Regions from separate parts of the Streptomyces sp. NPDC001153 genome, predicted to be linked through region 2. Evidence: riboswitches for the same ligand, from Rfam matches in the RefSeq annotation. Region 2 holds a riboswitch; the other holds the start of a gene.
The links. A riboswitch is a leader RNA that binds a small molecule or an ion and turns the genes downstream of it on or off. The one in region 2 is predicted to bind magnesium.
Positions count from the first base shown of each region.

Region 1: linked by a shared signal. The riboswitch ahead of ACWDEN_RS30325 (magnesium transporter MgtE N-terminal domain-containing protein) and the one ahead of ACWDEN_RS31140 (magnesium transporter MgtE N-terminal domain-containing protein) in region 2 are both predicted to bind magnesium.

Region 1 is NZ_JBSFJZ010000030.1:62,841-73,417, reverse strand. Features, by position in the region: gene ACWDEN_RS30360 (hypothetical protein) at 1-160, opposite strand, end outside; gene ACWDEN_RS30355 (PadR family transcriptional regulator) at 242-553, shown strand; gene ACWDEN_RS30350 (hypothetical protein) at 550-1,314, shown strand; gene ACWDEN_RS30345 (polyprenol monophosphomannose synthase) at 1,409-2,146, shown strand; gene ACWDEN_RS30340 (glycosyl hydrolase) at 2,300-4,975, opposite strand; gene ACWDEN_RS30335 (VOC family protein) at 5,208-5,681, shown strand; gene ACWDEN_RS30330 (NRAMP family divalent metal transporter) at 5,682-6,968, opposite strand; gene ACWDEN_RS30325 (magnesium transporter MgtE N-terminal domain-containing protein) at 6,965-8,311, opposite strand; M-box (ykoK) riboswitch at 8,650-8,829, opposite strand; gene ACWDEN_RS30320 (potassium transporter Kup) at 8,963-10,577, opposite strand, start outside.
Region 2 is NZ_JBSFJZ010000031.1:91,719-102,295, forward strand. Features, by position in the region: gene ACWDEN_RS31130 (NRAMP family divalent metal transporter) at 1-1,052, opposite strand, end outside; M-box (ykoK) riboswitch at 1,363-1,545, opposite strand; gene ACWDEN_RS31135 (hypothetical protein) at 1,771-2,043, shown strand; M-box (ykoK) riboswitch at 2,153-2,325, shown strand; gene ACWDEN_RS31140 (magnesium transporter MgtE N-terminal domain-containing protein) at 2,669-4,015, shown strand; gene ACWDEN_RS31145 (NRAMP family divalent metal transporter) at 4,012-5,304, shown strand; partial or broken gene ACWDEN_RS31150 (replication initiation protein) at 5,736-5,867, opposite strand; gene ACWDEN_RS31155 (sodium:solute symporter family transporter) at 6,082-6,621, opposite strand; gene ACWDEN_RS31160 (fasciclin domain-containing protein) at 6,829-7,407, shown strand; gene ACWDEN_RS31165 (transposase domain-containing protein) at 7,600-8,118, shown strand; partial or broken gene ACWDEN_RS31170 (aminoglycoside adenylyltransferase domain-containing protein) at 8,386-8,670, opposite strand; gene ACWDEN_RS31175 (hypothetical protein) at 8,731-9,390, opposite strand; gene ACWDEN_RS31180 (hypothetical protein) at 9,503-9,940, shown strand; gene ACWDEN_RS31185 (hypothetical protein) at 9,966-10,511, opposite strand.

The DNA of each region.
Region 1 (10,577 bases), on a different contig from region 2:
ACACCACCACGTCGTACGGGTCGTCCTGCCACGGGCTTGCCGCCCTGACCGTCTTGTCCTGGGTCTCCAGCACCGTCAGCGCCTCGAACACACCGGCCGCGCCGAGGCTCGCCCAGACCACGGCCGAGGAAGCCCGGCCGTCCTCCTTCACGTCTTCCATGGCCCGCCATAGTACGCGCCTCGTACTACGTGACAAGTAGTATCGCGGCTCGTAGTATGTGGATCGGAGGCAAGGAGACCCATGCACAGCAACGACGCCCAGATGCTCGTGCTCACCGTCCTCGCGGACGGCCCGCGGCACGGATACGCGATCAACACCGCGATCGAGGAACTCACCGGCCGCAGACTCGGCCCCGGCAGCCTCTACGGCGCGCTGTCCCGCCTGGAGGGGCGCGGGCTGATCCAGCCCGCGGACGACACGGCCGGAACCCAGGAGCGCCACCGCACCATGCGGATCACCGACGCCGGCCGCGAGCAACTGCGCGCCCAACTCCAGCAGATGGCCCGGATCTCCGCCGCCGGCCTGCGCGCGCTCGGGATCACCCCGGCATGACCGCGGCCACGCTCCTGACCCGGCTCTACCCACCGGCCGTGCGCGAGCGATGGGGCGAGGACATCCGACACGAGGTGTCCGCCTCCGGCATCCGCTCCTGGCCCGACACCCTCGCGGGGGCCGCGCGGCTGTGGCTCCACCCCGGCGACTGGCCCGAGACGTCCAGCGGACAGACCCGCCGTGTGCTGACCGTGGCCCTGTTCGCGCTCACCGCGGCCACCGGCCTGCTGCTGCGCTCGGCCGAACCCTCCACCACCCTCACGGCCGACATCCGTCACCCCGCGGACAGCCTGTGGCTCGCCCCGCTCCTGCTGGGCATCGCCCTCGCAGCGCCGCTCCCACCGATGCACGGCGCTGCCCTCCGCGGCCTGACTGCCGTGGTGGTCCGCACCCTGGCCGCCCCGACCGCCGCGGTCGTCGCCCTGTGCCTGACGGCATGGAGCGGCAGGGCCGAACACCTCACAGGCTTCGCCGAGGCCGCGGCGGTCACCTCCTACTGGCTCACGCTCGGATTCGTCGCACTCCGCCTGTGTGTCCTCGTCGCCCGCATCTCCCGCACCGCCACCCTGCCGACCACACGCCGGCTGTCCGCGGCCCTTCTGTGCATCGGCACCGGACTGACGCTCGCGGCGAGCCAGAACCTCCTCGCCGCCGCCCGCACCGCCGTCAGCCCCGGCTCCCTGGCCGAGAGCACCGCACTGGGCCTCCTGGCCGCCATGGCCATCAGCACCGGCCACGACCTACGGCAGAAGAGGGCATAGGCCCCAGCCACTGGAGTGCCAGCGCTCCGCGAGCGCCGAGTGCCGGTACCGCTGAACCGTTCCCCACCCCTGACCCCGGACCCAGGAGTTGCCGATGACCGCCGTGCCGCCGAAGGTCGTTGTCGTCGTGCCGACCTACAACGAGCGGGACAACCTGCCCGTCCTTGCCGGCCTGCTCGCGGACCTGCCGGTGCCGGACCTGCATCTGCTCGTGGTCGACGACAACTCACCCGACGGCACCGGCGAGGTCGCCGACAGCCTCGCCGCCCGGTCACCGGACACCGTCGGCGTGCTGCACCGCACCGCCAAAGACGGACTCGGCCGCGCCTACCTCGCCGGAATGACCCGTGCGCTGGACGAGGGTGCCGACGTCGTGGTCCAGATGGACGCCGACCTCTCGCATCCGGCCTCGGCGATCCCGGCCATGGTCGACACCCTCCTGACGAAGGACGCCGCCGTGGTAGTCGGGTCCCGCTACGTGGCGGGCGGCTCGACCGCCACCGACTGGCCCTGGCACCGCAAGGCCCTGTCCGTCTGGGCCAACCTCTACGTCAACGCGATCCTGCGGCTGCACGTGAAGGACGCCACCGCCGGATTCAAGGCATGGCGGGCCGGGACACTGCGAGCGATCGACCTGCCGTCGATCCGCAGCAACGGCTACTCCTTCCAGGTCGAGATGAACCACCGCACCGTCAAACAGGGGCTGACCATCCTCGAAGTGCCCATCCGCTTCGAGGAACGCGTGCAGGGGACATCGAAGATGAGCCTGCGCGTACAGCTCGAATCCGCACTCACTCCATGGAAGCTCCGCTTCGGCAGCACCTTGAACTGAGACCTCGTGGCGCATGAACCGGGGCCGCGTCGTCGCCGTCGGTAAGCGCACCGCGTATCCGGTGCAGTGATCCCGAACGGCATACGGCCGGTGCGACCCCGGGAGCGGGGTTCGCACCGGCCGTTGTCGCAGGACGGGGCGTACGAGGCCGGATCAGTCCCTACGGGCTTTGAGGTGCCGTACGTCGAAGGAGCGGATGCCGCGTCCGTGTGTGGCGGCGTACAGCTTGCCGTCGGGGCCGAGGCGCAGCTGCATCACGGCCGTGGTGGGCAGGTTGTGGCCCAGGACGAGCCACTTGGTGGCGCCGGCGGGGCGGTAGAAGGTGGCCAGGTCGGTGCCGAGGGCGAGGCCGCCGTTCGGGAGGAGCTTGACCGTGTCGGCGGGGACGTCGGGCAGGTTGGCGGAGATGTCCGTCCAGCTCGCGCCGCCGTCCTTGGACTCGAAGACGTGGCCCACGCCCGCGCCGGGGCCCTCGGTCCACCTGCGGGAGAAGCCGTTGACCGCGACGTAGACGTGCTGGGCGTCGGCCGGGTCGACTTCGAAGCCGGAGATGTAGCGGTTCGGGATGGTGCCGTCGACCGGGAGGCTGAGCTGGTGCCAGCCGGTGCCGTCGGCGTTGCCGACCGCGATGCCCCGGGTGAAGCCCTGGTTGTTGCAGGGCCCGCACCAGCCGACGTACACGGTGCCGCCCGAAGACGCGACGGCCGTGGCCACGTGGCCCTCGCCGAGGTCGTAGGCGTTCGCCCATTCCTTGCCGGAGCGGATCGCGAAGCCCTTGGTGTTCACCCACACGTGCCGGCCACCGGCGATCCAGGTGTTGGTGTCCTTGGCGTCGGCGGCGATCGGCGCGATGAAGCGGGCGCCCGCACCGCCCTGGTCCTTGTCGGGCGGGGCGACCTCGTACTCGGTGGCCTTCGACGGATCCGTCGACCACGAGCCGTCGTTCACGCCGCAGTTCTGCGTCACCCACATGTCCAGGTACACGTACTCGGCGGCGATGTTGCAGCCGTTGGCGGGATCCGCGATGGTGTCGCCGCCGTCACCGCCGAAGTTCGAGCCCATGACCTTGTCCCGGCCGCGCAGGATCGACTGGCCGTTGTCCTGCAGGCCACCGGTCACCGAGACGCCACCATAGGTGAGGTCCTCACCCACACCCACGGAGTAGTACTGCAGGGTGTCGAGGGTGCCATCGCTCAGGGACTGCCAGTCCTTGGCGTGGCCGCCGGAGTCGACGGCGCCGCCCAGCGGGCGCCGGTAGATGCCGCCGTCGTTGCCGACATAGGCCCAGGTCTTGCCCCGGTAGCTGCCGATGGCGACCGCGTGCTGGTCGGAGTGGGTGGTGGGCGAGCAGTCACCGGTCTGCTTGGCCGGGTCGATGCTCCAGCAGGGGAAGGGGAAGTTCCAGTACGGGCCCGGGGTCGTCCAGCTCTGGCCGCCGTTCTTGGTCTCGAAGACCTCTTCCAGACCGAGGTACACATGGTCGGCATTGGCCGGGTCGACCTGGAGGAACTGGTTGTACCAGGACTGGATGCCCGGCATGTAACCCGCGCTCTGCAGCGCGGACCCGGACGCCTTCAGCTTGGTGTAGTCCGCGATCAGCGTCCACGGCCCGAACGGCGAGCCGCTCTTCGACACATACACGCCCTTGAGCCCGCTGTCGGGGTTGGCGGCCATCTGCGCCGGCGACTGGTCGATGGCGTACAGACGCGAGCCGTCGGCCGCGGCCGCGAACGTCATGTTGCCGACATCGGCACTGCTGGTCGGCAGGTCACCAAGACCGCTGACCGGCTTCCAGCTGCCGTCGCCCTGCTTGGCGTACAGCCCGTTGTAGGTGTCACCACCACGCCAGCCCACCGCGAGCAGAACCTTGGAAGGGTCCTTGGGGTCGACGGCGATGTCGTTGGCGATGTTCTTGTACGGCGCACTGGGGTCGTCCGCCTTCGCACCACCCGGCAGATAGTCCGGGTTGGGGGCGAACTCATGCTTCCACGGCCCGGACAGGGTGGCCGTGGAGTGCGACCAGACACCGGTACTGGTCGCCGCCCACACCGTGGTGCCGGCGAAACGCAGCGCATGAATGACGGTGGACTCCAGCTCGGCGCCGCCCACACGGTCACCGGGCTGGAACTGCCCGTGACGCGGGTCTTTGAGGACGTACACGCCCGTCCCCACGAACGACGTCGCCCCGGTATTGGACTCGCCCGTCGCATACCAGAGCCGCTGCTGCTGGTCGAGGGCCAGGGTGCCCGTCGACAGGGACGGCAGCCTGTCGGAGATCGGCTTCCACTGCCCGCCGCCGGTCGTGGAGCGGAAGACCCCGCCGTTCGCGCCGCCCGCGTACACATAGCCCTGGTCATCGGCCGCGATCCCGGTGATCCGGCCGGTCACGTCACCCGCGCCACCACTGGAGTTGGAGTTCACATCGCGATAGCGGGGATCATCCGAGTTGTACGCCTTCTTCGTGACGTGGTCCCAGCTGCCGCTCGTGTGCTTCATCGACTGCAGCTGCTGCCAGGCCGCCCCGTAGGCGCCGGGCGCGACCACGCCGGGCGCGGTGCGCGCCTCGGTGAACTGGGCCGTCGACTCGGCGGAGTTCTCCGCCTCGTCACCGCCGCCGTCATCGCCGCCCTCCGCGGCGAACGCGGACATGCCATGGCCCGCGTGCACCGCCTTGATGTGCTGCCGGCCCATGGCGGCCTGGTGGCCTGCCTGCCAGGGCCGGGGCCTGGTGTCGCTCGACGCCGCGAACGACTGGGTGGTCACCAGTCCGAACGCGGCGGCCGCGACGGTACAGGTGATGAACCGTCGCTGGTGCTTCGGGGGCAACATGCCCTCTCCTCCCTGCGACGGGAGCATGGGGGTGTCCCGGCGCAGGGGGATCTTGGCGTGACCACAACAGCCACACAAAGGGCTCACAGGAAAAATGGGGGGTTGTTTACCTTCCGCCTCACATGAACCCGAACTCCCGCTCCCTGCATGCGCTTACCCACGCTTGACCTCACGTGCGGTTCAGCTTCTACGTTCATGGTCATCGGCATCAGCCGCAAAGGAGGCAGTTCCCATGACCGTGACCGCCGTTCCCGAGACGTACCGCAACGCCGTCGTCGCCCACATCATGGTCGACGGCGCCGCGGACGCGATCGGCTTCTACACCCGGGCATTCGGTGCGGAGGAGCTGTTCCGCCTCGGCGGCCCGGACGGACGCATCGTGCACGCCGAGGTCCGCATCCAGGGTGCCACCATCATGCTGGGCGACGCCGAGGGCCCCCTCTTCAGCGCACCGACCGCCGTGGGCGGCACCACCGTGGGCCTGCACGTCTTCGTCGAGAACGTCGATGCGCTCGCGCACCGGGCGGCCGCGGCCGGTGCGGAGCTCCTGCAGCCGCCCGCCGACCAGTTCCATGGCGACCGCACGACCGTACTGAAGGACCCCTACGGCCACGTCTGGGTCTTCCTCACCCACCTGGAGGACCTGACGCCGGACGAGGTGGCCCGCCGGGCCCGGGAACTCTTCGGCTCTCCCGCTGAACGATGATCAGGCGAGGCCGAACCAGCCCAGGACCGTCTGGACCAGCAGGATGGTGGACATGGCGGCGACGCCGACGACCACGGCGGTGGCGGCGATGCGGTAGCGCGGCCCGTTGGCGGCCGCCCCCAGGACCGAGCGGCGGTTGGTCAGCACCAGGAGGTAGACCAGGACGACGGGACTGATCAGGCCCTGCAGCACCTGGGTGCCGATCAGCAGCTGGATGACGTCGACCGGGGTCATCGCCACCGTGGCGCCGAGCACGATCTGGGCGGTGAACAGGCCCAGGAACAAGGGCGCGTCACGGAAGCTGCGGGAGACCGAGCGTTCCACACCCGCTGCCTCTCCTATGGCGTAGCTGGCCGAGAGCGGGACGACGGCGCCCGCGAGAGCGGAGGCGCCCATCAGGCCGAGCGCGAACAGCAGCTCCGCGCCCTGGCCCGCCACCGGCTTGAGGGCCTCGGCGGCCTGGGCCGCGGAGTCCAGCGGGCCGGTGCCGCCGATCGCGGACGCCGTGGCGATGATGATGGTCAGGCTGATGACACAGGCGAAGACGGCACCGAGGATGGCGTCGGCGCGGATGAGCGGGTAGTCGGCGGGCTTGGCGCCTCGGTCGACGACGCCTGCGGCGGCGTAGAACTGCATGTACGGGCTGACCGTCGTACCGATCAACGCGACCGCCAGCAGGATGAAACCCTTGCTCGGCTCGATGTGCGGGACGACCAGGTGGTGGCCGACCGCGCCCCAGTCGGGGTGGCCGAGGATCATCGCGACGGGATAGGCGAAGAACGCCAACGACATGATGAGGAAGATGCGTTCGGCCCAGTGGTAGGAGCCGAACAGCACCAGCGCCCACAGCAGGACCGCGGCCGGCGGGATGACCGCCCACTTCGGTACGCCGAGGAGTTCGAAGGCCGCGCCGATGCCGGCGAACTCCGACACGACCAGGCCCGTGTTGGCCAGCAGCAGGCAGAAGACGGCCAGTGCGGTCAGGCGCAGGCTGAACTGCTCGCGGATCAGGGCGCCCAGGCCCTTGCCGGTGTGGGCGCCGAGGCGGACGGCCATCTCCTGCACCATCACCAGGGCGATGGTGACCAGGACCATGAAGAAGAGGGTGCCGTAGGTGAATTGGGAGCCTGCGGAGGCATAGGTGGCGATACCGGCGGCGTCGTTGCCGGCGTTCGCGGCGACCAGGCCCGGGCCCGCGACCGCCGCGATCACGGTGATGCGCCGCCAGCCGGTGCGGCGCGCGGGGGTCTGCGGGGCCGCGGTGGCGGTGTCGAGGTCACGGGTCACTGCAGGAACCTCCTGAAGTGCAGGCGCCCGCGTTCGGGCAGCATCGCGTCGAGCAGGTCGTCGGCCAGGATCCGGCCGATCGGGCGGTCGCTGTCGTCGACCACCAGGAGTGAGGAGGCGCGGGCCGCCACCAGGTGGTCGGCGGCCTCCGCCACGGAGGTGTCGGCCTGCACGGTCTCCGGGGGGCCGAACTGGGCCCGCCAGGCGACCAGGTCGGCGATCGGGGTCGTGTCCTCGGCCACCGCGACGTCGAAGAGCGGGATGTCGCACAGCAGCCGGTCCGTGCCGTCCACGACGGTGACCGCGTCGATCTCGGTGCGGTGCTCGTGCTGCTCGGCCAGCCGTCCGCGTACCTCGGCGACGGTCTCGTCCTGCCGGGCGGTGATCAGCAGCGTGGTCATGGCACCGCCCGCCGTGCCCTCCCGGTGGGTCAGCAGCCGGCGCAGTTCCGCCGCCTCGTCCTTCGGCATCCGTGCCAGCAGGGCCTCGCGCTCCTCACGGGTGAGGTCGCGCAGAGCGTCCGTGGCCTCGTCGGGCTCCATCTCGTCGACGAGGCGGGCGGCGTGCTCCGGCTGGGCCTCGCGCAGCAGGTTCTCCAGCTCGTGCGGTTCCATCTCCTCCAGCGCGTCGGCGGCCTGCTCCGGTTCCAGCCAGCCCAGCAGCTGCTGGCGTTCGGCACGGCCGAGGTCCTCGAGGATGTCGGCGAGGTCGGCCGGGCGCAGCCGGTGCAGCGCCGCCCGGGAGGCGCGCAGCCGGACCTCCGGCGGGCCCTCGGTGGCCTGTTCGGCGAAGGGTGCGACGGCCTGCCAGTCCAGGACCCGCTCCGGGGTCGGGCGGGCCTGCCAGCGGCGCGGACCGAGCCGGCGCAGCAGCGTGGGCAGGGAGACGTCCACCCCGACCAGCACCACCTGGTCCACCAGAGGCGCCAGGTACAGGTCGGCGGCCCGGGTCACCTGCACGCCGTCGACGTCGACCAGTTGGTGGTCCAGGACGTCCTTGGCCAGCAGGACCTCGCCGGGCCGGCGGACGAAGTCCCGCAGGTCGACCCGGGCGGTGCGCAGCCGTACGTGCCCGGCGTGCACCTTGCCGACGGCGTCGGCGGGCAGGAAGGTGCGGCGTCGGCCGATGCGCAGGATCAGCCCGGTGACCGGCGGGTACGAGTCCGCGCCGTAGAGCCGGGCGACGACGTCGACGACGCGGCCGACCTCCTCGCCCGACTGGTTGGAGACCGGGCCGCCGATCAGCCCGGCCAGGGAGACCAGCGAGGTGCGCACCGCCTTGGACGCGGTGGCGCGGCGCTCCAGGGTGACCCGGCGGTCACGCAGACGGGCCGAGGTGGACATGAGCAGAGTGTGGGCAGCCAAGATGAACACCCCCTTGCCCCGGCGTGGCGGGGCTACGGGCGGCCCACGGCAGCACACTTCTTCCCCGAGCGGGCGGCACCGGTCACCGCAGGGCATGGCACGGCAGGCGCACGCCGGCCACGCGGCCTGCCAGGCCGGTGAGCTGGGCGACGGTCAGGGAAGAGGGGGCTGCTCCGGGCCACGGAAGGACGGCGCGGACAACACGAAGAGGGGCCGACTATGGCCCGGACTACTGTCCATGTCGCCTCCTCCCGGTCACGGCCGCGCACGAAGTGTCGCGGTCCTGCGGCAAGGGGCAGCCGGAGCCGGCTCGGCCCGGCGCACCCCAACTCGTCAGAGCTTTGGCACTCCACGGCGTGATCCCCCGCGACTTGGCGGGAGAAGCCACTTGGGGTCACCCCTTGGGCCGGGGAGACCTGTCCTGATCCGGAGCGTCTCTCGACGGGTGGGATCAGTGGCCTGTGTCCGTGAAGACGCCTCACCGAACGAGGTGTCTGCTGAATCCGCGAAAAGGATACGCCCGCCCCGGCCCGCCTTCCGAACCCATGACCGGCCCTTGACCCGGACCGTGGGGAACGAAGACGTTCCGCATCCGCCGTGCGGGCGGCGTCTGTTCGGTGTTCGGCGTGCCTATACCTCGATGTGGGAGCCCATGATGACGGTGCGGTCGCGGGGCAGGCCGAAGTACTCGGCGGCATCGGCCGTGATGTAGGAGGTGGCGACGAACAGGCGCTTGCGCCAGGCGGCCATCGTCGGGGCCGTTCCGCGCCGCAGCTCGATCTTCGACAGGAAGTAGGACGCCTGGTCGAGGTTGAGCGGCCCTTCGGTCCGGGACGGGTCGAGCAGGGCGAGGGTGCCGGGCACGTCCGGCGTCTCCATGTAGCCGAACCGGGCGGTGACGTGGATGATCCCGTCGTCGGCGTAGCCGAGGTCGTCCACGACGACCCGCTGGTCGGCCGGGACGCGGGGCACGGGTTCGGTCGCCAGGGAGAGGATCACGACCTGGTCGTGGCGCACGTGGTTGTGCTCGACGTTGGCCCGCATGGCCAACGGTGCCGTCTGCTTGCCCCGGTTGAGGAAGACGGCCGTACCGGGGATCCGGCGCGTCGGCACCTTCCCCGAGCGGAGGTCGTCGATGAACTCGGGCAGCGGGCCCTCCAGCCGTGCCCGCTCGGCGGTGACGAGTTCGCGGCCGCGCTGCCAGGTCGTCATGACGGTGAACACGGTCAGGCCGATCAGCAGCGGCAGCCACGCGCCGTGGACGAGCTTGGTCAGGTTGGCCGCCACGAACAGCAGGTCCACAAAGAGCAGCACGGTCGCGCCGGCGACGACCAGCCACAGGGGCGTACGCCACTTCGCGCGGGCGACGTAGAAGAACAGCAGGGTGGTGATGGTGATGGTGCCGGTGACCGCCATGCCGAACGCGAAGGCGAGCGCCGTGGAGCTGCGGAAGGCGAAGACCAGGGTGAGGACCGAGACCATGAGCAGCCAGTTGATCCAGGGGACGTAGATCTGGCCGATGGTGGATTCCGAGGTGTGCGCGATCCGCAGCCTCGGCAGGTAGCCGAGCTGGGCGGCCTGGGAGGTGACCGAGTACGCGCCGGTGATCACCGCCTGGGAGGCGATGACGGTGGCCGCCGTGGCGAGCACGACCATCGGCCACTGTCCCCAGGCGGGCACGAGCAGGAAGAAGGGGCTGCTGATGTTGTGCGGATCGGCGAGGATCAGGGCGCCCTGGCCGAAGTAGCTCAGGATGCAGGCGGGGAAGACGAGGAACAGCCAGGCCCGGGTGATCGAACGGCGGCCGAAGTGCCCCATGTCGGCGTACAGCGCCTCGGCGCCGGTGACCGCGAGCACGACGGCGGCCAGGGCGAAGAAGGCGGTGCCGAAATGACCGAACAGAAAGCCCAGGGCGTACGTCGGTGACAGTGCCCGGAGGATGCCCGGGTGGTCGGCGATGCCGGCGATGCCGCACGCGCCGATGGCCGCGAACCAGACGATCATGACCGGCCCGAACACCCGGCCCACCGCCGCGGTTCCCCGGCGCTGCACCACGAACAGCACGACGATGATCACGGCGGTGATGGGTACGACCGCGCCGCCCAGCGACGGCTGGACGACCTTGAGCCCCTCGACCGCGGACAGCACCGAGATCGCCGGGGTGATCATGCTGTCGCCGAAGAACAGCGACGCGCCGAAGATGCCCAGCGCGGCCAGGACGACCGCGGCGCGTCCGCCCTGCCGC
Region 2 (10,577 bases):
CCCAGTACGTCACCGATCGCGTACGCGGTCGACAGCGACACCGCGAACGCGCCGATGATCGAGGCGTCCAGCAGCGCGATCGCGAACAGCACCCCGGCCAGCTTGCCCGCCTTGGCTTCAAGGCCGTGCGCGACCCCGGCGGTGTCGGTGAACTGGCCGAAGCCGTGCGTCCCCGAGAACGCGGCGGCTGTGAAGCCCATCATCGCGGCAGCACCGATGACCACGATCACGATGCCGATCCACAGGTCGACCTTTTCGTAGCGCATGAACCGCGGGGTGATCCGCTTGTCGATCACGTACGACTGCTGGAAGAACAGCTGCCAGGGGGCGACCGTGGTGCCGACGATGCCGATGATCAGCAGCATCACCGTGGACAGCTGCCCGGAGCCGCCCGGCAGGTTCGGGGTGACGAAGTCGGCGGCCATCCGTGAGGCGTGCGGGTGGACCATGAAGTAGATAGGCACCAGCAGCAGCGAGGCCGCGCACAGCGTCATCGCCACCCGCTCGAAGCGGCGGAAGGATCCGGTGAACGCCGACGCGATGATGATCACGGCGGCCAGCAGCACCGCCGCCGCCTTGGGCAGGCCCAGGTAGCCGGCGGACAGCGTGATCCCGATGAACTCGGTCACCAGGGTGAGCGCGTTGAGCAGGAACAGGTCGATGACGCTGAACGCGCCCCAGAACTTCCCGAACCGCTCCAGGATCAGCCGGGCGTGGCCGACACCGGTGACCGCGCCGAGGCGGAGCACCATCTCCTGGTTGATGTACAGCACGGGCACCAGCAGGAGCAGGGTCCACAGCAGGTGGGTGCCGTAGTTCTGGCCGGCTTGGCCGTAGGTGGCGAAGGCGCCGGCGTCGTTGTCGCCGACCATCACGATCAGGCCGGGGCCGACGATCGCCAGCAGCGTCTTCAGCTTCGCCGACAGACCCCGGCGCTCGCCGTGGTCGTCCAGGCGGATGGTGCCCAGCGCGCCGTGGATGTCGCCGATGTGCGCGTCGTCGAGTACCGCCGCGCGGGGTGCGGCGACCGTGGTCACGATGGTGTCGGTCATGGTGGTGCCTCCCCGGTCCCCCGGTCCGGGGGAGGTCGGGGGCACGCAGCAGCCATCACCCCCTGCACGCCGAATGCGCGCAGGACAGCATCACCACCGGGCACAGCCGTGCCCGTGGACATGGCGCGACGGAGGTGCCGCGCAGGGGAGGTGGTGGTTACCGCGTGCCGGAAGAATGCGAGGACAAGCGGGTGCGGGGCCTACTTCGGCCCGGACTACTGCATTCCATGTCTCTCGCCTCCTTCCGGCCGGAGACGCCCGTGAACGGCGTCGTCATCGACTCGGCAAGGAGCGGCCGGCCCAAGCGGGCGGCACACCCCAACTCGTCAGAGCTTTGGCACTCCACGGCGTAATCCCAACCGTTGAACCGGGCGGGAAGCCACTTGGCCTCACCCCTTAGGCCGGGGAGAGGTGTCCTGAACCTGGGCGTCTCTCGACGTCGTGGGGTCAGTGGCCTGTGTCCGTGAAGACGCCTCACCGAACGAGGTGCCTCTTCAAACCTCCACAAGGCTACGCCCGCGCCCAGGGTGCCGCTCACCCGATTTACGGAGCCTTGACGGCACACTGACCGCATTCTCACGAAGCGCCGATGCCCCAGCGAGGATGCCTGCTTCAGCGAGTATGCGTGCTTCCTTCGCCGGTCAGGGCCGCCCGAGCGCGATCTACAGTGACACTTGGACGACACGTGCCTCGTCGGGGAAAGGGAGACTACGGCGGCATGAGCGACCTCGACATCCGGTACGCGCGCCGCGCTGTGCGCCATGCCGCCCGGCAGCTGGCCGAGGACGCCCCGAAACTGACCGCGGGCTCCGCGGACGCGTTTCGTGCCGGGCTCGCCACCCGCACCGCCGACCTGCGCAGAGCCGCGCTCTCCGCCTGGATCACGGGCATACCCGAGGACATCATCGCCGCGGACGGGCGCCTGCCCGTGGCCGTCGTACATGGTTGGGTGGCGGCCAGGTTCTCGCCAGGACACTCCGGTGACGGGTGACCGTGGCGGACAACGCCGGTGACGGCCTGTCTTCGACAGCCCTCGGTCAAGGACCGGTCATGGATTAGGGAGGCGGGCGGGTGCGGGCGTAGTCTTTATGCGGTTTGAACAGACACCTCGTTCGGTGAGGCGTCTTCACGGACACAGGCCACTGACCCGACGACGTCGAGAGACGCCCAGGTTCAGGACAGGTCTCCCCGGCCTAAGGGGTGACCCCAAGTGGCTTCCCCGCACGGGGATCACGCCGTGGAGTGCCAAAGCTCTGACGAGTTGGGGTGTGCCGGCACCGAGCGTGCCCGGCTGCCCCTTGCCGCAGGACCGCGACACCTCATGCGCGGCCGTGACCGGGAGGAGGCGACATGGACAGTAGTCCGGGCCATAGTCGGCCCCTCTTCGTGTTGTCCGCGCCGTCCTTCCGCGGCCCGCGGTAGCTCGTTCTTCCCTGACCCATCCGGCTCGTACCCGGTGGTCCGACTGCGCACCGGCTTGTTCCAGGCGTGCCTGCGTATGTCCTGGCGTACCTGTCACCGGCCGGTACGGGGAGGAAGAGCACCGCCGAGGGCCGCCCGCTGCCCCGTCGTGACGGGGCAAGGAGGTGTTCACCTTGGCTGCCCACACTCTGCTCATGTCCACCAAGGCTCGGTTCCGCAACCGCCGGGTCCACCTCGAACGCCGTGCCACCGCCACCAAAGCCGTCCGCACCTCCCTCGTCTCGCTGGCCGGCCTGATCGGCGGACCGGTCACCAACCAGGCGGGCGAGGAGGTCGGCCGCGTCGTCGACGTGGTCGCCCGGCTGTACGGCACGGAGCCGTACCCCCCGGTCACCGGGCTGATCCTGCGCATCGGCCGCCGGCAGACCTTCGTGGCCGCGGACGCGATCGGCAAGGTGCAGGCAGGTCACGTACAGCTGCGCACCGCCCGCGTCGACCTGCGCGACTTCTCCCGCCGCCCCGGCGAGGTGCTGCTGGCCAAGGACATCCTTGACCACCAGCTCGTCGACGTGGACGGCGTCCAGGTCACCCGGGCCGCCGACCTGTATCTCGCGCCCCTGGTCGGCCAGATCGTGCTGGTCGGCGTGGACGTCTCCCTGCCGACTCTGCTGCGCCGGCTCGGCCCGCGCCGCCGGCAGGCCCGGCCGACCCCGGAGCGGGTCCTGGACTGGCAGGCCGTCGCACCCTTCGCCGAACAGGCCACCGAGGGCCCGCCGGAGGTCCGGCTGCGCGCCTCCCGGGCCGCCCTGCAGCGGCTGCGCCCGGCCGACCTCGCCGACATCCTCGAAGACCTCGGCCGCAACGAACGCCAGCAGCTGCTGGGCTGGCTGGAACCGGAGCAGGCCGCCGACGCGCTGGAGGAGATGGAACCGCACGAGCTGGAGAACCTGCTGCGCGAGGCCCAGCCGGAGCACGCCGCCCGCCTCGTCGACGAGATGGAGCCCGACGAGGCCACCGATGCCCTGCGCGACCTCACCCGCGAGGAGCGCGAGGCCCTGCTGTCCCGCATGCCGAGCGGCGAGGCCGCGGAGCTGCGACGGCTGCTGACCCACCGCGAGGGCACCTCCGGCGGCGCCATGACCACACTGCTGATCACCTCCCGCCCGGACGAGACCGTCGCCAAAGTGCGGGCACAGCTGGCCGAACAGGCCGAGCACCGCACCGAGATCGACGCGATCGCCGTCGTGGACGACAACGGCCGGCTGCTGTGCGACCTCCCCCTGTTCGACCTGGCCGTCGCCGAGGACACCACCCCGATGGCCGACCTGGTGACCTGGCGATCCCAGTTCGGCCCGCCAGCCACCGTCCGCCCCGACACCCCCCTCGGCGAGGCCGCCGACCAGCTGGTCGACTCCCGCGCCACCTCACTTCTGGTGGTCGACGACACCGACCGGCCCCTCGGCCGGATCCTCGCCGACGACCTGCTCGACTACCTGCTGCCCGAGCGCGGGCGTCTGCACTTCCGGAGGTTCCTGCAGTGACCAGCGACCTGGACACCACAACGGCCACCTCCCCCGCCGCCCTCGCCACGCGGCGGCGGGGCCTGGGCCGTCTCGCGATGATCGCTGCCATCGCCGGTCCCGGTCTGGTCGCCGCGAACGCCGGCAACGACGCCGCAGGCATCGCCACCTACGCCTCCGCCGGGTCTCAATACACCTACGGCACGCTGTTCTTCATGGTGCTGGTCACCATCGCCCTGGTCATGGTCCAGGAGATGGCCGTCCGCCTCGGCGCGCACACCGGCAAGGGTCTCGGGGCGCTGATCCGCGAGCAGTTCAGCCTCCGCCTGACCGCACTTGCGGTGTTCTGTCTCCTGCTGGCCAACACGGGCCTGGTCGTCAGCGAGTTCGCGGGCATCGGTGCCGCCTTCGAACTGCTCGGCGTACCAAAGTGGGCGGTCATCCCGCCGACCGCGATCCTGCTCTGGTCGCTGGTCCTGTTCGGCTCCTACCGGTGGGCAGAACGCATCTTCCTCATCATGTCGCTGGCGTTCTTCGCCTACCCCATCGCGATGATCCTGGGCCACCCCCAATGGGGCGAGGTCGGCAAGCACCTCGTCGTCCCGCACATCGAGCCCAACAAGAGCTTCATCCTCCTCGCGGTCGCCCTGATCGGCACGACCGTCAGCCCGTACATGCAGTTCTACGCCGCCGCAGGCGTCGTCGACCGGGGCGCCAAACCCGAGGACTACCGGCTCATCAAGCTGGACGCCGTGATCGGTGCGGTGTTCGCCTGCATCATCAGCCTGACGATCATCATCGCCACCGCCGCCGCGATAGGCGGCACCGGCCCGCTGGACTCAGCGGCCCAGGCTGCACAAGCCCTCGAACCGGTCGCCGGCCAGAACGCCGAACTCCTCTTCGCCGTGGGCCTGATCGGTGCCTCCGCGCTCGCCGGTGCCGTCGTCCCGCTCTCCGCCAGCTACGCCGTCGGCGAGGCCGCCGGAGTGGAACGCTCCGTCTCCCGCAGCTTCCGCGACGCACCGCTCTTCCTGGGCCTGTTCACCGCCCAGATCGTGCTCGGCGCGGTCGTCGCCATGACCCCGGTGAACGTCATCCAGCTGCTCATCGGCACCCAGGTCCTCCAGGGCCTGATCAGCCCCATCGTGCTGGTCTACCTTCTGGTCCTGACCAACCGCCGCTCGGTGCTCGGCGCGGCGGCCAACGGCCCCCGCTACCGGATCGGCGCCACCGTCGTGGTCATCGGCGTCGCGGGCATGTCCACCATCCTGCTCGTCCAGACCATCCTCGGCTGGTTCGGCCTCGGCTGACCCCCGACGCGGGCTTCGTGCGTACGCGATGCGTGAACGGACTGTCCGGCACAGGGTGTCATGCGCGAGATCGAGTACGCAGCCGCTTCGCTGCTGACCAGGGGAAATAGCATCGCCCAGCAGCGTCGAGCACTCCCCAGCAAGGATTCGATCCCACTCCTAAAGCGGGTGTCGCAGGTTCGAATCCTGCCGGGGGCACAGAGAGAAGGGCCAGCTCAGGAGGGATTTCCTCCCAGGCTGGGCCTTCGGCGTTCCAGGGGTCGTGCCACACGCGTGCGACTATGGGCCGGCACGTTCGTCTCGGACGAGGCTGAGGCCGCTCCCCCGCCGCCCCAAAACACGGCGCCGGGCCGGTCGGCGATGGCCCGGTCCCGTTCGCTGGTCATGTGCTGATAGATCAGCGCGGCCCGTCAGCTGCTGTGGCCCAACCGGGACCAGGCGGTTCGAATGAGGCGGCGGGCGTGGTCGCTGATGTCGAACTGGGCGAGTTCGGTGGCGAACTTGAGGGAGCGGTCGAGTGCTCCCGTCGCGATCTCGGCGCGTTTGGTGGCGCGCCGAAGCAACTCCAATCCAAAACCACTCCGCCGACCTGGCACGCCCGACCCGGCGGCATTACTGGGCATGGTCATCCGGGCTGCATGCTGGTCTGCTAGGGGCAGGCGGTTGAGCTGGTCGTTGCAGGGCGGGCGGGTACCGGGGTCTGCCAGAAGAGGGTGTGGACGACGACGGGCAGTACCGAGGAGGCCGCGACAGCGAGTGCGAGGGAGGACAGGAAGTTCACGTTGTAGCCCTGCGAAAGGACAGCGAGGACGATGCTGAGGACGCCGACGCCGACACCCCGGACCAGCGAGCCGACCGGACCTCGCTGACTTCCCTGAGCCGGCCGCGGCGTGCTGTGTGCACGTGGACGTCGTGGGCCAACGCAGCGGCCGTCGAGAGCGTGGCACCGGCGACCACCCCGAGGACGGCGACGAACACCGCGCACGCCACAGCCGTGAACAGCGCGCTCCCCGCAGCGCTCGAGGTGCCCCCTTCCAGTCCGCCGGCCAGCAGCAGCGACATCTGTCCCTTCGGGTCGACCGCGGTGATGGTGCGGTCGCCGACCACCGCGGCCGCGCCCAGCCCGGCGATCGCCACGAGCAGGCAGAAGACGCTGATCACCGTGATGACGTACCGGGTGGCACGGCGAGCGGCCGCGCCGTCGGCACCGGAGTTGATCTGCATGATCATGTGCGGCATCACGGCAAGGCCCAGCACGACGGTGAGCTGCGGATGCAGGCGACCGGGACGGTGGCGCGGATGAGCGGTCCACAGCACGGCGGCGCAGGTCCAGCAGGGCGGGGTTCTCCGCGTCCGGGCTTCGGGATGCGGTCACCGGCACGGGCTGGATACGCTCGCTGAGTGGCCGGGTGACGATGGCCCAAGGCCGTGGCGCAGCAGCCGCCCCACCCGGCCCAGCGGAAACGAAGACGTCCGCATTCCAAACCTCTGCAGTGTTCACGCCTCCGTGGGAGGAAGGTTGCGATGAGGTTCACCAGCATGCGTACGGCAAAGGCCACCGCGGCAGCTCTGGTCGCCATCCCTCTCGCGCTGGGAGGTCTGGCGTCGCAGAGTCACGCACAGGATGCGTCTCCCAGCCCGTCGGGAACGTTCGGTCCCGGCTGTTCGGCGCTCTCCCAGAAGGCCACCACGGCCAAGGACAAGGTCGTAGAGGCTGCGGCCGCATATCCACAGCTCAGTCACCTGGTCTCAGCCGCGGTCAGAGCAAAGCTGAGCGGCACCCTCGACGGGAGTCCCCAGGTCACCATCTTCGCTCCCAACGACAAGGCCTTCCAGAAGGTGACCGTGTCGCAGCTTGCCTCGCTCCTCAGCAATCAGGGGCAGCTGAAGAAGGTGCTGACCTACCACGTCGTCGACAAGCAGATCACCCCGAACGAACTCTCCAACGGCTCCTTCACGACGATGGAAGGCAGCAAACTGACCACGTCGGGCTCAGGCACCCACTTCAAGGTCAACGGCAAGGCGAACATCGTCTGCGGCAACATCGCGGCCGCGAACGCCACCATCTACGTCATTGACACAGTTCTCCAGCCCCCGTCCTGACTCACGGCTCTCGTTCACGGCGCGGGGCGACCCGTTGCGGACTCGGGAACGGGAGTTCCCTCCCGCAGCTTCCCGCCCGTGGCGGTGATCTCTTCGTGCCAGCTCACGTATCGGTCGTCGAGGGCGACGGCCTGCTTCCGGCAACGTGATCGGGAGCCACCTTGTATGACGGTGTGACATGCCGTCTTTGGCGTGCTGGTTGAGCTGTTTGCCCGGATCACCCTGTGCGAGTTAATCAGGGTCGTGTCAGGGGGGACGCTGCTGTGTGGTGCCCCGGGGGTGGTTCGGGTGTCTACGGATGTCGGTGAGTTATCGGGGTTAGGGCTGCTGACCCGGGTGTATCCGCCGGGGTTGGTGGATCGTGTGGTGGCCGCCTGTGGTCGTGCGGAGCGCCGTAGGCGTCTGCTGCCGGCCCGGCTGGTGGTGTATTTCGTGCTGGGGCTGGCGCTGTTCTCTCCGGCTCCGTATCTGGAAGTGATGCGGCACCTGGTGGAGGGTCTGCGAGGTCAGGGGCTGCTGGGCGGCTGGCATGTGCCGGCGAAGTCCTCGTTGTTTCGAGCCCGGCAGCGGCTGGGCCGTGAACCATTTCTTTCGTGTGCTGTTCGCCGCGACGGCCAAGCCGATGGCCACCGAGGCGGCTCCCGGCGCTTTCTGGCGCGGGTTGCGGCTGCTGGCGGTGGACGGGACCCGCTGGGACGTCGCGGACACTGAAGCCAACGCGGCCGCCTTCGGACGTCCGGGCAGCGGCCGCGGGTCAGGCAGGAGCGCGTTTCCGCAGGTTGGATGGCTGCATTGGTGGAGGTGGGCAGCCATGCGGTACTGGACGCAGAACTCGCCGGCTGCCGCACCAAGGAAGTAACCCTGGTCGGCCGCCTGCCGCGTTCACTCGGCCCGGGCCAACTCGAGTGCCGGCCACCCATTGCTGGCTCCTGAGCTTGACCACGGCCAGGGGCGTGAAGTAGCTCGCGCAGTCGGCGGCTAGGGATTGATCCCCAAGCCTGCCTCGACGACCATCTCGGCGAACGCGGTGGTCTGCCGCTCGCGTGCGGCTGGCACAGCGTCGTAGGCAGGGGACGTTACCGCAGAGCCGGTGCGGATGTGCAGGGCTTCGTTGACGATCGGATGCCAGCGCTCACCGAACGTGGTCAGAGCGTACTGTCCAGCGCCGCCCTTGGACGTGAGCCGATCGCTGGCCAGCAGATGATGCAGGCGCGAGACACCCAGCACGAACCACTCGGTTACCCACTCGGCCCGCTCACTCGGCCAGGCGGCAACCGTGCCCTCCGGCGCGGAGCTTGTCGAGCAACGGGAGCCAGTACTCGCTCAGGTTCCCGTGGGAATAGGCACGCAGCGCCGCGCGGTCAGTCCACACACCGGCTGCTGCCAGTCGCGGTCGCCGTCGGTGACGATCAGACGGGTGACCTTGTGCGGCGCGGTCTTCCCGGTGAGTGCGTTGGTCGCGACGACCTTGTCGCCTGCCCTGATGTTCTCGATGTTCTCCGTGGAGGCGCCGGCCATGTGCACTTTGGTGCCGGCGACGAAGCACTGGGGGCACGTGCCCTCAACAGGTCTTCTTTCCTCAGCCTCGCGTAGGGCTTGTCCGAGGCCGTTGTTGAATCGGCTGATGCCATCGGTGATTTCGTAAATCCCTGCGCCCGCTATCACGATGCCTCCGGCGATGGCCGGTGCGCCCACCAGGCAGCCGAAGCCGCTCAGGCAGAGTTCTGCGCCTCCGAAGACGACTTCGCCGCCCTGGCCCGTTCCCCAGATGTCGGCACCGGTCTGGATCAGACCTGCCCAGATGTCAGGATTACTGAGGATCGCCTGCCCGTAGTCGCCGATCGTGTAGACGGTGTCCTTCAGCCAGCTGGGTACCCAGCTGCCGTCGTCAGCCTTTTGATCGCTCTTGTGTTTCTCCAACCACTGCCGAAACTGCGCCTGCTCTTGCTGCAGTTTGGTGACTGCGGGGCGCTGCGCTTCCATTGCCGCCTGGTCGGCGGCGGTGGCGTCCTTGCCGGCGGCCAGGGCTGAGGTGCGGGCTTGCTGGGCGGATGTCCAGGCCGAGTCGGCGGAGCCGCGTGCGGCGGTGGGCCGAGTGCTGGGCCTGGGCGGCGGAGGTTACGGCCGCGGCAGCTGCGTTCTCGGCGTCCTGCTGGGCGTTGCGGGCAGTGGTGGCCGAGGCCGCTGCGTCCTTGGCGGACTGTTCGGCCTGCGTGGCATAGCCGTCGGCCTGCGTGGCGTACTTCTTGGCGTCCTTGGCCGCCTGGTCGGCCTGCTTGGCGTAGCCGGCAGCTTCGTCTGCGGCCTTGGCAGCGGCGGCTGCAGCCTTGCCCGCCTCGGCCGCGTTCTTCTGCGCGGTGGCGGCCACGCCCGCAGCCTGTGCGATGAGCTGCAGGATCTGGGCCTCGTGCGTGGCGCCGAGCTGGTCCTGGCACTGGGCCTTGTACTGGCCGACGGTGATGAAGAGGTGGAGGAGGTCGGAGGGCCCTTCCAGGGCGCCTGGCCGCCGGCGACGACGCCTGCCGACTGCTGAAACTCCTCCATCAGCAGGGAACCGGCTACCGGCCCGGCCCGCAGGCCGAGGCCCTGCGGGCCAGATCGTCGTGCAGAACTACTACCGCGACGCGGCAGGCCGCCTGCGCTGGCGCACCGCCGACGACGGTGGGCTGCCGCCCTCCTCCTCGGCGGTCGTCTCCCCTTACGACACCACGGCGCGCTACGTCCGCCACGGGCACATCATCAGCTGGAAGGGGTTCGCCGCGCATGTCACCGAGACGTGTGCCTCTGGCGGCGTCAACGTGATCACGGATGTGGCCACCACCTCGGCCGCCACGAACGACGGCCAGGCCCTGCCCGGTATCCACGCCCGCCTGGCGCGCCGGGGGCTGCTGCCTGCCGAGCACCTGGTCGACGGCGGCTACACCTCCCTGGTCCACCTGGAACGAGCCCAGCGCGAACAGCAGATCACCCTCAACGGCCCACTGCCGGGCAATCCCACCCGCCAGCACCGCAAGAACGACGGCTTCGACCGCGACGATTTCCACATCGACTTCGACCGCCGGCAGGTCACCTGCCCCCAGGGTCAGGTCAGCGCCGGCTGGCACGGCCCCTACCCGACGTCCTCGCCCACCGCCGCCCCGCTGATCGTGGCCCGGTTCACCAAGAACCAG